3 regions of the Azonexus sp. GW821-FHT04F04 genome follow, and region 2 is predicted to be linked to each of the others. Evidence: predicted binding sites of a transcription regulator. Region 2 holds the regulator's gene; each other region holds the start of a gene.

Region 1 (5,795 bases), 730 kb from region 2:
TTGGCTTGGGTTCATGGGCTTGCTGAGGTTATGATGGCCGAAGTATACCCGACTTCACGCAACGACCTTGAGCGCACTCTCCCTCGTCCTCCTCCTGCTCGGTGCCTCGGTTCTGGCCGTGGTCATCTTCCGTCGTTTCAATTTGCCGCCGGTGCTCGGCTACCTGTTCGTCGGCAGCGTCATCGGCCCGCATGCGCTGAACCTGATGAACGACGTCTATCGGGCCGAGCATCTCGCCGAATTTGGCGTCGTTTTTCTGATGTTCTCCATCGGTCTCGAATTTTCGCTGCCCAAGCTGTATGCGATGAAGCGCATCGTTTTCGGCCTGGGCATGCTGCAGGTGATTCTGAGCATGACCCTGATTGCCGGGCTGATCATGCTTTTCGGCGTCAGCTGGCAACTGGGCATCGCCCTCGGCGGCGTATTCGCCATGTCTTCGACAGCCGTTCTGACCAAGCTGCTGGTCGAACGCCAGCAGCTGGATTCGGCACACGGGCGGGAGATCATGGGCGTCCTGCTCTTCCAGGACCTCGCCGTGGTCCCCCTGCTGGTCATCATTCCCTCGCTGACCCAGCCGCCGGAAAAACTGGCCATGCTGTTGGCGGTGGCATTGTTCAAGGCTGTCGTGGTGCTGGCCGTCATTCTTGTCTTCGGCCAGAAACTGATGCGCAAATGGTTCCATTTTGTCGCACGGGCCAAGTCTTCCGAAGTGTTCGTTCTCAACGTGCTGCTGATTACGCTGAGTCTCGCCACAATCACCGAACTAGCGGGGCTGTCGCTGGCGCTTGGCGCTTTCGTCGCCGGCATGCTGATTTCGGAAACCGAATACAAAATGCAGGTGGAAGAAGACATCAAACCCTTCCGCGATGTGCTGATGGGACTCTTCTTCGTTACCATCGGCGTCAAACTCGATCTGCATATTCTGGTCGGGCTGTGGTGGCAGGTCTTGCTGGCGCTGCTTGCCTTGTTGCTGATCAAGTCGCTGGTTGTCGGCCTGCTCTCATGGCGACTGGGCTCTTCGCCGGGCAATGCCATCCGCTCCGGCTTGTGGCTGTGCGCGGGTGGTGAATTCGGCTTCGTGCTGCTTGGCGAAATCATCAACATGCCCCGGGAAATCCAGCAGGTCGCGTTGACCGTGCTCGTCCTCTCCATGCTGATCGCGCCGTTCATCGTCCAGTACAGCGAGCGGATCGTCGTGCGCTTCGTCGCCAGCGAATGGATGATGCGCTCGATGCAATTGACCAGGATCGCCGCTCAGTCCATGGGTGCCGAAAAACACGTGATCCTCTGCGGTTTCGGCCGGAGCGGGCAGTACCTAGCCCGTTTTTTGAACCAGGAAAGCATCGCCTATGTCGCCCTCGACCTCGATCCGGACCGTGTCCGGGAGGCAGCGGCTGGCGGGGAAAACGTCGTTTATGGCGACGTCGGCAGGAAAGAAGCCTTGATGGCTGCCGGCCTGATGCGGGCCAGCGTGGTGATCGTCACCGTCAGCGACACCCAGTTGGCCGAGAAGGTCCTGCATCACGTTCAGGAGTCGCGTCCTGACCTGCCGGTGGTCGTCCGCACCTTCGATGAGCGTGATATGGACCGTCTGACCAGGGCGGGGGCGGCGGAGGTTGTCCCGGAAGTGCTGGAGGCCAGTCTGATGCTTGCTTCACATGCCCTGGTGCTGGTTGGGGTCCCGGTCAACCGGGTGCTCAAGCGTATTCGTCAAACACGCTCCCAGCGCTACAGCCTGTTGCGCGGTTTTTATCGGGGCATATCTGACCGTGATCATGACGACGACGATGAACATCACCCGCGCCTTCACTCTGTGCTACTGGTTTCAGGCGCCGCTGGCATTGGGCAGACCCTGGATGCGCTGAATCTTGACGAACTTGATTGTGAAGTCAGCGCCATCCGCCGGCGCGGTATTCGTGCTCTGGAGCCAGCCCCGGAAACACGCCTGGAAGAAGGGGATGTGGTTGTCGTCCTTGGCCTCCCTGAAGCAGTCACTGCAGCGGAGGAGCGCCTGCTGCAGAAATGAAAAAGCCCGCCGGGGCGGGCCACATTTGCGTTGTATTTTGGACGCTTACAATCCCATGCAAACCGTATAAGAGGTTGCGTCGTCAATTAATCCGGTGGTACCGGTGTTGGGAACCGGACTCACTGCAGTGGTTTGATTTGCGGTTTGAGTGGCCATTGTCTGCATTGAGCCAGTAGCTGTATTGCCATCATCCATGGTGATGTCCAGTTGTTTGGCAAATTTTCCCAGAATGCCTTGCGAACATACGATGTACGATCCGCGTAATCCGGTAATCGGCGTACTGACTGCGCTGGTGATGCCGATTATGCCGCCATCAGCATTTTTCGGAATGTAGTCAGCAGCGGATGTAACGGTCGGGCCTGCAGCAAGGCCGGCAAGTCGAACATGCTGCCAGAACAGGAAGCTTTCATCAGTGGCTGTTGTGGTGTTCCATGCGCCATTTATTACGCCATTCCCGAGGCAATTGCTACAGGTTGCCGTCGTGGCGCCGGTGACGTGGGTGCTTGCAGCGGAATCATCTCCGGGCAGCGCTTTGTATTTATCCTGATAGCCATAAATAAACAGAGGAATGTTTCGGAAGTCCGTCGCAAAGTTTTTAACTTTTGCGCTGTTGATCAACTCCTGCCCCTTCAGCACACCGCCCAGCAGTAGCCCGATAATGACAAGAACAATGGCAATTTCGACGAGGGTAAAGCCTTTTTGTTGGTATTTCATGGCATTCTCCAATTGAATTCTGGTTAATCATTCGCAAATTTCGTGCCTATGCGTTTTGGCGTATATTTGGCAACTCTTTACAAATGGCTGGGTAATAAGTGTCGAGATATGGACAGGTTGTCTGAAATATGAACACCGGGATCGTCGGCCAAATTGCCAGCCGCCTGGCCGCTTGGCCGCATTTTCTGCTGGCAACCCATTTGTTGATGCTTCACGCACTGGCGTTTGGCGGGTGGAAGATTCCTGCTGTTCGTTTGCTATGGGTGGTTGCTCTCGGCCTTTTCCTGATTTGGCAGCCCTTTGTCGCCGGCGAGCGCCGGATCGAATTGCGGCAAGGGATCGTGTTGCTCGGCGTGGTTCTGGGATCTACGCTCTTGCTCGGTCCGTGGCTGTTATTGATCTGGTGCGGAGCGCTCGCGGCAGCCATTGGTGGGCGAGTGCTGGGGACCGAAAGATCTGGCGAGCGCTCAGGCTATCTTCTGGCTTTCGGATATCTGGTCGGTATCACTGTCCTGGGTGCGATACCGGAAATTTCGCCGGCGGTAGCCATCGATCCGGTTTTGCGCGGATCACTTGCCCGTTTCATGCCGATATTTCTCCCCTTTCTGCTTGTTTTTCCGGCCCGGGCGCCGCAGCGTAAATCTGGCGAAGCCTTTGATCTGTTCTATGGGGTCATGGTTTTTCTTGTCCTCGCCGTTTTTGTGCTGGGGGCACTGGCTTACATGCTGGTTGGCGGGGCTGGCTATGTCGAAGCCTTGTTCAAGACTTCGCTGGCTGTTGCCGGGGCGTTGCTGGTCGTGGCTTGGGCATGGAACCCGCGTGGCGGTTTTTCCGGCATCGGTTCGGCGATTTCACGTTATATGTTGTCGCTTGGTATGCCGCTTGAGCAGTGGCTCGTTCAACTTTCGGAGGAGAGTGAGCGATATACCGATCCGGCGCTGTTTCTCGATGCGGTGATGCTGCGTTTGCAAGGTATTCCGTGGATTGTCGGTGTTTCCTGGCGAGCCGGAGAGCGGGCCGGACAGTCCGGCGAGCAGAGCCCATATGCCCACACTAGCCAAGCGAACGAACTGACGCTGTCGGTCCATTTTCATCACTCGCCTTCACCAGCCATGCGTTGGCATGTCGAGTGGCTGCTCCGCCTTGCTGTCGAGTTTTACCTGGTCAAGTTGCAGACGCACCGGTTGCAGCGCATGGGTTATGTTCAGGCCATTTATGAAACCGGCGCGCGGGTGACGCATGACGTGAAGAATCTGCTCCAGTCTCTGCAAGTGCTTTGCTATGCGGCGAATCAGCCAGGTGATCCGGCCGAGGTGGCGGCTTTGCTCGGCCGACAGCTACCGCAAATTGCAGACCGCTTGAAAGCGACGCTGGATAAACTGCAGTCACCGCAAATCGAGCGTCTGGAGATGGTTGGCGCCAACGAATGGTGGCGCCAGTTTAAGGAGCGCAACGGACATTTGGAGGTCGATTGGCAGGGCGAAGCCACTGCCGGTCAGTTCTTGCCCGGCCCGCTGTTCGACAGCGTGGCAGAAAACCTGTTGCAGAACGCGCTGGCCAAACGTTTGCGCCAACCGGGTCTGAGGATCAGCGTACTTTTTGCTGATGGCAGCCTGACAGTCTCGGATGATGGTCAGCCTATTGACCCCACTGTGACCGGCGTCTTGTTAAAAGAGCCGGTTAAATCCGAAGACGGTCTGGGAATCGGTTTGTATCATGCAGCCCGGCAGGCTGACGGGGTGGGTTATTCACTGGTCCTGGCTGAAAATCGACCGGGGTGCGTGGCATTCACCCTGTCGATCCGCCGATAGGTTGTTGCGCCCGTAAGCCGTTCAGGCGATAAACGACGGTATTGCCTTTGCCCTTGAGATAGAGCGTCTGTGGGTCATCGAAAGAAAAATGCTGGGCCAGGCGCAGGTGGGTAGTTGCATCAACATGGATCATCCCCGGAGTGCCTTCGCTGGTGATCCGACTGGCCAGATTGACGGTGTCGCCCCACAGGTCGTAGATGAACTTCTTCTTGCCGACGACACCGGCAACGACCGGCCCGGTGCCGATGCCGATACGAACGTCGAGATGCATGTCGTTTACCGTGAAGTCGCGATGCAGCAGGTCGCGCATGGCGACTGCCAGTTCGGCGATGGATCGGGTGTAGTTGGTCTGCTCGTTGTTGAGGCCGCCGGCAACCATGTAAGCATCGCCAATGGTCTTGATTTTCTCCATGCCATATTGCTCGGCCAATTCGTCGAAAGACGAGAAAATCCGGTTGAGCATGGCGAAAACCTGCTGTGGCGTCAGCCCTTCGGCGATCCGAGTGAAATTGACGATATCGACGAACATGATCGTGACGTCGGCAAAGCCGTCGGCGATGGCCTGGCTGTCGCGTTTCAGCCGTTCGGCGATTGGGCCGGGCAGGATGTTGAGTAGCAGTCGCTCGGAACGCTCCTGCTCGTCCTGCAGCAGTCGATGCGTTTCTTCAAGGCTGGCTTGCGTCTTGGCTTTTTCCTGAACTGCGTAGCGCAACAGCAGGTAGACGATGCTGGAGATGGCGGCAAAATTCAGCGCGAAGAAAAAGACGCTGGTTCGTATCGATATCCTGGGGGCATTGCTGGCCAGGCTATCTGCCAGAAAATAGTCAAAAAAGCCGGATAGTGCCGTCAGGAAAATGTAGGCGATGAACCAAGCGAGCGATTCGCGAACGCCGAAAAACAGGACAGCCCCGATCGGGGCGAGCAACCCCCACAGGCTGGTGCCGCTGGCCGTGATGAAGTTGCCGATACTCCATTGCACGGCAAACGGTGCGAACAGGAAGAGGGCCAGTTGCGAATAGCGAAATAGATCGAAATTGCCGCTGCGAAAGTAGTAAAGCAGGTTACCGACCAGCAGCAATTGGAAAACGAAGGGAGCATTCGCTGAAAACTGCGGCCCCATCTGACCATACAGGAACAGCCAGAGCATCGAGCCGGTGCACACCAGGCCGGTGGCAAAAACCAGCAACGACTTTTTCAGGCGTGTCTCAGCATCGTCTTCGGGGCGAACGCCGCCGGTGCGCAGG
Region 2 (5,795 bases):
TTTTCCAGATCAACTGGCCAAACTATCAAGGTGCGACCGCCAATTCGGCACATTCTGCTTTTGGCCCAAGCAGCACAGCCCCCCCCGACCGACTATGCGTTCGCCATCGCGGCAAAGCCTTCCTGCTTGACGATAAAACCCCGGTGCTGACTATTGGCCGCGATCTTGGCTGCAAGCTGATCATCGATGACCGCAAGGCCTCGCGCCAGCATGCTCGGGTCGAACGGCGCAACGATGGCTTCTATCTGATCGATACCAGCACAAATGGCTGCTTCGTCACTCTGTCAGGGCGTCAGGAAGTTATGGTCCGGCGCCATGAAATTCAACTCGAAAGTCGTGGCCAGATCAGTTTTGGCAATTCCGGTAGCGATCCGCTGGCCGATATTGCCGAATTCGAGCACTTGTAAAAAAATCGGCCATCCGCAGATGGCCGACTATTCCCCGTACGGGTTGATTACTTGGCTGCAGCGTCGGCCGCGCACTTCTTCATAAAGCTGTTCTTGGCGGCACCAGCCAGTTTCTTTTCCTTGGCGGCGGTGGCACAAGCTTCGTTTTCCGGAGCAGCACCGGCGTCTCGGGTGCACTTCTTCATGAAGCTGTTTTTCGCGGCACCAGCCAGCTTTTTCTCGGCGGCCTGGGCAGCACAATCATCAGCGGCAAAAGCAGTGGTAGCAGCAAATGCGACAATCAACAGAGCAATCAATTTCTTCATTGGGAGTCCCCTCTATAAGGTTTGAAACGCCGATGTACTATCGGCCATTCATGCGTCATCGTCAAGCATCGTACGTTGCTGGCGATCCATGAAATCCTGCATGCTGTCGATCCCCCGCAACTGAAGAATCGTGTTGCGCACTGCCGCTTCGAGCAAGACTGCCAGATTGCGGCCAGCTGCCACGGGAATGACAACCTTGCGAATCGGAACGCCGAGCACTTCATGGGTTTGGGCATCGAGCGGTAAACGTGGCGCATCGGCTGCCGTCGACGTTCTTTGCAGGTGAACGATCAGCTTGAGTTTCATTTTCCGGCGCGAAGCCGTTTCGCCAAAGATTGTCCGGATATTGAGCAAGCCAAGCCCGCGCACCTCAAGAAAATCGCGCAGCATTCCGGGGCAGCGGCCTTCAATAGTGGTCGGCGCTATTCGGGCCATTTCGACAACATCATCGGCAACCAGCCCATGGCCCCGCGAAATAAGCTCCAGAGCCAACTCAGACTTGCCTACTCCGGAGTCGCCGGTAATCAGGACGCCCATCCCGAGAACATCCATGAAGACGCCGTGGAGGCTGACCGTATCGGCCAGGCGTGCTGACAGGTAAATGCGCAGCAGATCGATGATTGCCGAACACGGCTTGGGTGAAAAAATCAGCGGTGTCGTCAATTGGGTGCAGGTCTCGACCACCAATGGTGGTGGCGTCAGGCCATCCGCGACGATGACGGCTGGCGGTTGGGCCCCGAGCAGATCACTGAGCATCTGTGCGAAGCGACGCTCGCCAATGCGCATGGCCCACTCATATTCCGCCAGACCAAGGACCTGCAGACGCTCCGGATGAATAATATTGATGTGGCCAACCAGATCGGCACCGTAATTATTGGAGCCCTTGATCTCGATGCGGCGGTCAGCATGGGGGACGATATTCCAGCTCAACAGCAACTTTTCGCGGTTGTCCTCGTAAAGCTGAACCAGACTTACGTGACGCACGAACTAAACTCAGCCCTGAAAAAGGGCGACTACGGCGGCTGGATCAGCCGCGGCGTGCAATTTTTCGCGGAATGCCCGATCGGAAAAGTTCTGGGCCAACTCGGAAAGTATCTGCAGGTGCTGCTCGGTCGCTTGCTCGGGAACCAATAGCACGAAGAGCAGATCGACGGGTCGCCCGTCCGGCGAATCAAAAGGAACCGGTGTTGCCAGACGCAGAAAGGCGCCAACGGCTTGTTTCAGCCCCTTGATTCGACCATGGGGAATTGCTACACCCTGACCCAAGCCGGTGGAACCGAGCTTTTCGCGGGCGAACAAGCTATCGAAAATGATCGATCGGGCAAGACCAAGGCGATTTTCGAAAAGCATGCCTGCCTGTTCGAAGACCCGCTTCTTGCTGCTGGCCTCAAGATCGAGCAGAACCTGATCGGTTGATAGAAGGTTGGTTAGGGGGTTCATAGGGAAGGTTGGAAAAACAAAGGCCGCAGCCTGTTACGGTGCGGCCCGTTCAACGCTTATTCAGCGACGGAGTGCAGCCCCGGCTTGTCACCGCGATGGTGGTCCTGGACTTTTTGCTTGTACTTCTGAACCTGACGGTCCAGCTTGTCGAACAAGGCATCGATAGCGGCGTAGAGATCGTCACCGGACTCTTCAACGTGGATGTCCTTGCCAGGCACGTGAAGCGTGACTTCACCTTTCTGCTTGAGTTTCTCAACCGACAACACGACGCTGACGCCGGTTACCTTGTCGAAATGGCGGATCACGGGATCCAGCTTGTTCTCGACGTATTCGCGAAGTGCCGGGGTAACTTCAATGTGGTGACCACTAATCTGCAGATTCACTTTATTCTCCTCTCTCTACAGGGTCTTGCGTAAATTGACCGGTGGGATGTTGAGCGACTCGCGGTATTTTGCAACCGTCCGTCGGGCAACTACGATTCCCTGCTGGCCTAGTATTTCGGATAATTGACTATCCGACAAGGGCTTCTTGCCATCCTCGGCCGAGATCAATTGCTTGATCAGCGCCCGGATGGCCGTAGCAGAACAGGCACCACCGGTATCGGTGGAGACATGACTGCCGAAGAAGTATTTGAGTTCGAAGATGCCGCGCGGCGTCGCCATGTATTTCTGGCTGGTGACACGCGATACGGTCGACTCGTGCAAACCGAGAATGTCAGCGATTTCGCGCAAAACGAGCGGGCGCATGGCGACTTCTCCGTGTTCAAAGAATTGACGCTGACGGTCAACAATGGCCTGCGTAACACGATGAATTGTCTCAAAACGCTGCTGTACGTTCTTGATCAGCCAGCGAGCCTCCTGCAGCTGTGTCGACAGGTTGCCGTTACCACGTCGCTGCTTGGCAAGAATTTCGGCATAAAGACGGTTGATACGCAGGCGTGGGTAAGCGTCAGGATTGATGTACGCCGTCCACTTTCCCTTGAGCTTCTTCACAATCACGTCCGGCGTGATATAGCGCGCTTCAATCTGGGAAAAACGGGCGGCTGGCCGCGGGTTGAGGCTGGTAATCACAGCCTGTGCAGCCTTCAGCGACTCGTCGTCGCAACCAGTCAGACGGCGAATCTTGGTGAAATCACGGGCGGCCAGGAGTTCCAGATGCTTCTGGACGATAGTCAAAGCCAGATCCCGGACCTCATCGCCGCGCGGCAAGGCTTTTAGTTGCAGGGCCAGACATTCCTGCAAATTTCGGGCACCAATCCCGACCGGATCGAAATTCTGGATGTGATGCAGCGCGATTTCGAGCTCTTCGATTTCAATTTCGTACTCCGGCGGCAGCGTTTCCCAGAGCTCCTCCAGCGTAGCCGACAGATAGCCGTCGTCGTCGAGCGCCTCAATCAGGAAGCGCACCAGACTGCGGTCACGCTCCGAAACCTGGGTCATGCCCAATTGCCAGCCGAGGTGATCGCGCAGGCTGATCGTCGTGCCGTGCGTATCCTGTGAATCGCTGTCGTCGTCCTCATCCCGCCCGGCGCCGGTAAAGGTGCCGGCGTCAGCGGCCCAGCGGTCATCGTCGACATCAGAGGGAGCGGAAGGTACGTCCTGCTCGCGGTCGTCACGTGCATCACGCTCTTCGCGCTCGACCCTTTGTTCGCGTTCGCCTTCGGTGGTCTGCGGAGAATCAAATTGCTGAGCGCCGGAAAAAGCCTCGCCGCCCTGTTCGTCCTCGCGCTCGAGCATCGGATTCTCGAGCAAATATCGCTCGATTTCCTGCTGCATTTCGATCGTCGACAACTGCAGCAGTTTGATTGACTGCTGCAGCTGAGGAGTCAGCGCCAGATGTTGGGAGAGTTTTAGCTGGAGTGCCGGCTTCATTGGTTGGGGTCGGTTTCTATCTTCCGGTCAGAGCTTGAAGTGCTCGCCGAGATAAACCTTTCGTACGCTTTCATTATCAACGATTTCGTCCGGCCGTCCAGCCGCCAGAACGTTTCCGGCGTTGATAATGTACGCGTGGTCGCAAATACCCAGCGTCTCGCGGACATTGTGGTCGGTAATCAGGACGCCGATTCCGCGCTCCTTGAGGAAGCGGATAATTTTCTGAATTTCGAGCACGGCGATCGGATCGACGCCGGCAAACGGCTCGTCAAGCAGGATAAACCGTGGATTGGTCGCCAGGGCGCGGGCAATTTCAACGCGACGCCGCTCGCCACCGGACAGTGCCGAGGCATTGACGTGGCGGACGTGGCTGATATGCAGTTCGGCCAGCAACCCCTCAAGGCGATCGTTCAACTCGGCTTGCGGCAATTTGAGCAGCTCGAGGATGGCACGGATGTTTTCCTCGACATTGAGCTTGCGGAAAACCGAGGCTTCCTGCGGCAGATAGGACAGGCCAAGCCTCGCCCGGCTGTGCATCGGCAGGTGAGTCAGGCGATTGTCGTCGATATAGACTTCGCCGCCGTCAGCCGCGACCAGCCCGACGATCATGTAAAAACAGGTGGTCTTGCCGGCACCGTTCGGACCAAGCAGACCGACGACTTCACCGGACTTGACCTCGAAAGAGACGTCTTCGACGACTGTCCGCGCCTTGTAACGCTTCTTGAGATTGTGGGCCGAGAGTTTGGCTGCCGGCATGTTCATTCATCCACTCCCTGCATGGCCCGCCGAATGGCGTCGTTGGAAAAGCCACGATATTGCAGGAAACGCATCTGTTTGCCACGCTCCTCGGCGGTTTCCGGCGGTCGACCGAACTTTTTGGTCCAAATTACCCGGCAGCGTTCGGTTTCATCACCGGCTTCGGGCAGGGCCTTGGCGATGTCGGCATCGCTGACGCCTTGCTGGCGCAACTCCTGGCGCAGTCGCGCATCGCCGTAACGTCTTCCCCGCACTGCAACCCGTTGAGTAGCGTAGCGGCAATCGGAGAGCAGGCGTTCGGCCTGCAAGGTATCGAGCACTGCCGACAGCTCTTCCGCCGATTCGGCATGCGGAGCGAGCTTGGCCTGCAAGCCGGCCCGGCTGTAGTCACGCCGGGTCAGCAATTGCAGGGCGCGGACGCGCAAGTCAGGCATCCGCCGCAGCCGCCTTGGTCGGCTTGATGACGGTGGTGCTGGCCGCTTCGCGGATCTTCGCCTCGATTTCCTGGGCGATTTCCGGGTGCGACTTCAGGAATTCGCGGGAATTGTCCTTGCCCTGGCCGATCTTTTCGCCCTTGTAGGAGTACCAGGCGCCGGATTTTTCGACCAGCTTGTGGGAGACGCCCATTTCGACCACTTCGCCCTGACGGGAAATGCCTTCACCGTAGAGGATGTCGAAGATGGCTTCGCGGAAGGGCGGAGCGACCTTGTTCTTGACGACCTTGACCTTGGTTTCGCTGCCGATGACTTCGTCGCCCTTCTTGATCGCGCCGATGCGGCGGATGTCGAGGCGAACCGAAGCGTAGAACTTGAGCGCGTTGCCGCCGGTCGTCGTTTCCGGCGAACCGAACATGACGCCGATCTTCATGCGGATCTGGTTGATGAAAATGACCAGCGTGTTGGTCTTCTTGATGTTGGCAGTCAGCTTGCGCAGGGCCTGGCTCATCAGGCGGGCGTGCAGGCCGACCATCTGGTCGCCCATTTCGCCTTCGATTTCAGCGCGCGGGGTGAGGGCGG
Region 3 (5,795 bases), on a different contig from region 2:
TTCACCGATGCTCTTGCCGCCATGGCCGGCAAGCTCGAAGCGCAATGGCAGCATGCCGGGGACGCCACGCTGGCGCAGCAGGAAAAGATCACGCAGACGTTGGGCGACACCGCCCGCGACCTCGTTGCCACCCATCAGCGCCAGGCCGAAACGACCATCGCTGAAGTCACCCGCCTCATGCAGACTGCCGCCGAAGCGCCCAAGGCGGCGGCCGAAGTCATCGGCCAGCTGCGCCACGAACTGTCGGCGAGCATGGCGCGCGACAACAGCCTGCTCGAAGAGCGCAGCCGCATCATGGAAACGCTGGGCGCCCTGCTCGACGCCATCAACCACGCCTCGACCGAGCAGCGCAGCGCTATCGACGCGCTGGTCGCCTCGTCGGCCGACCTGCTCGAACGCGCCGGCAGCCAGTTCGCCGCCAAGGTCGAGAGCGAAGCCGGCAAGCTCGTCGACATCGGCACCAGCATCACCGGCGGCGCGCTTGAAGTCGCCAGCCTGGGCGAGGCTTTCGGCGCCGCGGTGAAACTCTTCGCCGAATCGAACGACAAGATGATGGCCGCCCTGCAACGCATCGAAGGCGGGCTGACCAAGTCGCTGACGCGCAGCGACGAGCAGCTTGCCTACTACGTCGCCCAGGCCCGCGAAATCATCGACCTCAGCATCATGTCGCAGAAGAAGATGGTCGACGACCTGCAGCGCGTCGCCGCTAGCGAGGCATGAGCGTGGAAGACATCGACGCCAGCGTCGACCACGGCACGCCCGTCTGGGCCGTTTTCGGCGACCTCATGGCCGGCCTGCTCGGCGCCTTCGTGCTCATTCTGGTCGGCGTACTCGGCGTGCAACTCGAACTGGTCACCAGCCTCGAAGCCGAAATCCAGAAACGCCAGCAGGAAGAACAGCGCCGCGAAGCGCTCGAGAAGGCCTTGGCCGGCCCGCTCGCCTCCGGCCGCGTGACACTCAACAACGGCAAGATCGGCATCAGTGGCAACGTGCTCTTCGCTCTCAATTCCGACCAATTGCAGCCGGAAGGCAAGCAGTTGCTCAAGAGCCTCTCCCAGCCCATCGCCGCCTACCTCGGCGCCAGCGAACAGATGCTCATGGTCAGCGGCTTCACCGACGACATGCCGGTGCGCGGCAGCAACAGCCGGTTCGCCGACAACTGGGAACTCTCGGCCCAGCGCGCCCTGACCGTAACGCGCACGCTGATCGATGACGGCGTGCCCTCGTCGTCCATCTTCGCCGCTGCCTTCGGGGCGCAACAGCCGGTCGCTGACAACGCCGATGCCGATGGCCGCGCCCGCAACCGCCGCGTCGAAATGGCGCCAGTGCCCAAGTCGCGGACCAACGGCAAGGACGCCAATGGCTGAAACGGGCGACATGGGCGCAACGGATGACATCCCGGCTCAAATCAGCGCCCTGCGCACTAGCGGCGCCGCCGACCGCGACCCGGTACGTTTTGCCTACCTCGAAGCACTAAGTCGCCGTGCCGCCACGCAACCGGAAGCCATCCGCCAATTGCTCAAGGCCAGAATCAGCGCCGCCATGTATGAACTGGCCAGCCGCCCAACCCCGGCGCCAGCCGAGAGCACCGAGACAAGCCACTCCAGCCCGCTCGCCGACCTCCTCGCCTACATCAGCGGACAAGCCCACGGCCAGCAGGACGCCACGCCGCCCGCCAACGAGGCTTCCACGGTCAACCGGAAAAATCGCCCAAAATCGAAAACCGCATCGGCGGAGCCCCGCCAGCAAGGCCCGGAACTCAAGTCCGTCGCCATCTTCCGCAACGAGTGGTCCAAGCTCAGCACTGAGCAACAACTCACCCAGACCCTGGCCCAGGCCCCGGAAAACGCCGGCCCCATTAACTCCCAGCACCTCGTCCTGCGCAGCCTGGAACGCATGCGCGACATTGCGCCGGACTACCTGCAGGGATTCATGAGCTACATCGACACCTTGATCTGGCTTGAACAAGCAGATTCAACGCGGGCAATGGCAGGTCGGATATCCGCAGGTGACGCAGGAAAACCCGCGCGCCCCGGAACGCGCCGTACGACAAAGCGGTAGCTGACTACTAGCTATCTATACTTGCGACAACCAATCGTTGATCGCGCCAGCTGAAAATCCCCGCACATGAAACTCTGTTTGTTCAACGATCAGTTTCATCTTCTTTACATGTTCAGACAGCCCTGTAACCCGCCCATCACAGAGCAAACGGAGTTCATATTTGGATATATTCCCAAAATTTCTTTAAAAGCATAAAAACCGGGGAATTGATGTCGGAAATTTTTACATCAGGCATATCAAGTGGTCACAATATACAAATATTTAATTTAAAAACAACGCTATGTAAACATGGCTTAATTATTGCTTAAGAGGATCGCGTTTTCGACAAATCAATAAATCATCAAACTTTGGGGTAAAAATGAAAAAACTATCAGTCGCATCTTTGGGATTGTCGTGTCTTCTGCTTTCAGCGGGAGCAAACGCAGCAATCGTCACTCAAGACCTAAACATTCTGCTCCCCACACAAGGAACCCTTGCTGTTGACCTCAATGGTGACTCGATAAACGACATCGGGCTTGCTGAGGATTGCTGTTCCGCGAACAATACATGGACTTCTGCTGGCGCCTACACGACTCAAGTGTCGTTGAACTGGCTGTCGGTCGGTGCCATCATTAACAACTCCCTGCCGTGGAGCACAACTGGTGGGTACATGCCAGTTGGTGGTCAAATCGTTGGCTCAAATTACATTGCAGTACAAGACTTCAGTCTCGGCAATCTGTTTGGTTACATCACTCTCGATTACGATGGTACGAACCTTGTCGTCGACCGCTTCACATACGAAGACAGCGGCGCCGCCCTGATGGTTGGAAGCAGCGCAGTACCAGAACCCGGTTCGTTGGCCCTGCTGGGCCTTGGTCTCTCTGGTCTCTTTCTGTACCGGAGAAAAAAAAGCAGCAATCAATAATTGCAACAATCTGGAACGTGTAACTCTCTTCGATTAACTTAGAGGTTTACGCTGATAGGGCAAGGAGATCAATCTCCTTGCCTTTTTCTTTTGCGCAATCCTTTATTGCCTTGATGTCACTACATTGACACACTGGTCTGGCTCATCCACGGAGCCCCGACGCGAGCGATGGGTGGACAGTTGCCAGGTGGCGAAGTGGAGAAAAACAGAGAACGGCTCGATGTGGTGCGATCAAACGATAATCGCACTTTGATTTCCAGCCACAAGTGATCACAGCGCTTCAATAAAGCAAACCTGGCTCAAGGTGGAACAGAGTCGGCCCATTCTGCCTACGGAGGTGAAAATTAGGCGAAATACGCGCCAGATATTTTTGTTATTTCTGGCGATATCCCTAATGTCAGGGCGGTTACATTGGTGCTAACCTATTCTGACCCTTGCTTCACCACGCAAATCAGAGGAAATCGGATGGAATCGAAGGGCCGGAAACGGATATCTGACTACTGGGATTCGCTTCGAATCCAGCTGACCTTTGGCGTGTTGCTGCTACAGGCTGTGTGCCTCGCTTCGCTTGCGTTGATTGCCGAAAACCAGCTCAAGAGCAGCTTCCTCGATCAATTGCAGGAGCAACAGGAAAGCAATCTCGGGTTGGTTAGCAACTGGATCGATCACGGCGTGAAGGAGCGAATCGGCTTGCTTCAGGCAGTGGCCGAAAGTCTGACACCCGAAGACTGGACTAACCGCGATACCGTCCAGCATCACCTGTCCAGCCAGCCCAGTATCAATCGCTTCTTTGCGCGCGATGTTTATGTCATTTCGGCAAAAGGAACCCGGATTGCCGAGGTTCCGCAGCGCCAGAAGGTCAATGCGGATTACAGCGCAGCACCTTATTTCACTCGCGCCATCGAGACGCGCCGTCCGGTCATCATGCCGCTGATCGGACGATTTTCCGGACGTCCGAATCTCATCTTTGCGGTTCCTGTGCTGGACAAGGCGGGAGCCGTCGTCGCCGTTATTTGCGGCTCGGATGACTTGGGCTCCGGCAGCCAATTCTATATTTCCGATTTTGCCCATAACGGTCCGTCTGGGGGCTATCAGGTCATCTCGCTCGACGAACGGAGCTATGTCGCCAGCACCGATGCATCGAAGGTTTTGACCAAGGTTGTGGGGGAAGTGGCCGACCCGCTCATGGAGCGCAGGATCAACGAGGGGTTCACCGGTGCCGGGTGGTCGATAGGTGAAGGAGGTAACGAACTGATCTCCCACGCAACGATCATCAAGGACATCAACTGGCTGGTGGTCGCCTACGTCCCGGTCAAGCAGGCGCTCGCGCCGCTGGCAGACCTTACGCAAACCATCTGGATTGGTGCCATCCTGGCCATGCTCATCACCGGCATTGTGGTTCTACGACTTTTGAATAGCCAGCTCAAGCCACTCGAAAACGCAGCAACAAAGATCGCCAGCCTTCTGCCAAACAAGGAACTGATAGAGCTACCCGAAAGTGGGAGTCGTGAGATCCGCACCTTTCTGCAGCATTTCAACCGCCTTCATCAGGTCATTCGTGAACAATTTCTCGACTTGCAAAACGAGCGGGACCACCTGGAACTAGCAGTCAATCAACGAACCGAGGCGCTGACAGCAACCGAGCAATTTACCCGCGCGATCACCGATGCGCTGCCCAGCATGATTGCCTATTGGGACACCGAATTGCGGAATCGTTTCGCGAACCGGGCCTATTTGGAGTTGTATGGAATAAGCGCTCAAGAAATCAAGGGAATGCGGTTGCAGGAGCTACTTGGCGAAGAGACCTACCGCCTCAGAGAAGCACACGTACAAGCCGCCCTGAACGGTGAACGACAATGCTTTGAACGCGTCTTGTCGAATCCTGGCAAAGCCGGGCGACATATTGTGGCCCATTACATTCCCGATGGTCCTCCAGGATCGGTAAAGGGCATCTTTGTCCTGCTCTACGACATCACAGAACTGAAAGCTGCCGAGCAGCAGATCCAGCGCCAAGCGGACGAACTGGATGACTTGTATAACCATGCACCTTGCGGCTATCACTCGCTGGATCAGCATGGCTTCATCCAGAAAATCAACGACACTGAACTGGCCTGGCTGGGATACACCCGCGAGGAACTTGTCGGGCAACGGAAAATCACCGAGTTTCTGACGCCTTCGGCAGTCGAGACATTCAGACAAAACTTCCCGAAAATCCATGCCGGTGAGGCGATACGCGAACTGCCGCTGGAATTGATACGCAAGAACGGCAGCACCTTTCCTGTGCTGCTGTCGGCATCGGCTGTCCTCGATGACGCCGGCCGGTTTATCTCTACGCGTTCAGCAATCATTGATTACTCACAACTGCGTCGGCAGCAGGAAACGCTGGGGCGGGTACTCGCCGCTTCACCGATGGCTGTTCGCATTGCCCGCGTTGAAGACCACCACATCCTGTTCGTGAACAAGGCATATTGCGATCTGGTACGCAGAACCCAAGAAGAGGTGAATAACGAAGAGGTAAGCCACTATTACGCCGATCCGGATGTTTTCGAAGAAATCCGCGCCACCCTTGCCCGTGGCGAGTCAGTACTCAATCGCCTGGTCGAAATTCACTTTCCCGACAATCCGGACGAACCGCATGTCTGGGCCATGGGCTCTTACATGAACATCGATTACGAGGGAAGTCCAACTGTCCTCGCCTGGTTCTTCGACGTTACCAAGCTGCAGGAAGCGAAGTCCGACGCCGAGGCTGCTACCAGGGCAAAAAGCGCATTCCTGGCCAACATGAGCCACGAAATCCGGACACCGATGAATGCCATTATCGGCATGGCGG

What was found. The regulator sigma-54, encoded in region 2, starts transcription at its own class of promoters, with help from an activator protein. The targets are predictions, from matches to a motif close to TGGCACGCTTNCTGCTNA.
Region 1: the regulator sigma-54 is predicted to act here: its motif matches at 2,771-2,788, upstream of AC07TV_RS04365 (prepilin-type N-terminal cleavage/methylation domain-containing protein).
Region 3: the regulator sigma-54 is predicted to act here: its motif matches at 2,351-2,368, upstream of AC07TV_RS14255 (PEP-CTERM sorting domain-containing protein).

The regions. Positions count from the first base shown of each region.
Region 1 covers NZ_JBWKSX010000001.1:892,536-898,330, forward strand. The annotation lists gene AC07TV_RS04355 (KpsF/GutQ family sugar-phosphate isomerase) at 1-15, opposite strand, end outside; gene AC07TV_RS04360 (monovalent cation:proton antiporter family protein) at 68-2,026, shown strand; gene AC07TV_RS04365 (prepilin-type N-terminal cleavage/methylation domain-containing protein) at 2,072-2,740, opposite strand; gene AC07TV_RS04370 (hypothetical protein) at 2,869-4,551, shown strand; gene AC07TV_RS04375 (adenylate/guanylate cyclase domain-containing protein) at 4,529-5,795, opposite strand, start outside.
Region 2 covers NZ_JBWKSX010000001.1:159,133-164,927, reverse strand. The annotation lists gene AC07TV_RS00790 (FHA domain-containing protein) at 1-407, shown strand, start outside; gene AC07TV_RS00785 (hypothetical protein) at 455-712, opposite strand; gene hprK (HPr(Ser) kinase/phosphatase) at 761-1,696, opposite strand; gene ptsN (PTS IIA-like nitrogen regulatory protein PtsN) at 1,706-2,152, opposite strand; gene hpf (ribosome hibernation-promoting factor, HPF/YfiA family) at 2,209-2,535, opposite strand; gene AC07TV_RS00765 (RNA polymerase factor sigma-54) at 2,551-4,023, opposite strand; gene lptB (LPS export ABC transporter ATP-binding protein) at 4,051-4,785, opposite strand; gene recX (recombination regulator RecX) at 4,782-5,213, opposite strand; gene recA (recombinase RecA) at 5,206-5,795, opposite strand, start outside.
Region 3 covers NZ_JBWKSX010000007.1:57,460-63,254, reverse strand. The annotation lists gene AC07TV_RS14270 (DUF802 domain-containing protein) at 1-720, shown strand, start outside; gene AC07TV_RS14265 (OmpA family protein) at 723-1,367, shown strand; gene AC07TV_RS14260 (DUF2894 domain-containing protein) at 1,360-2,061, shown strand; gene AC07TV_RS14255 (PEP-CTERM sorting domain-containing protein) at 2,420-2,965, shown strand; gene AC07TV_RS14250 (response regulator) at 3,431-5,795, shown strand, end outside.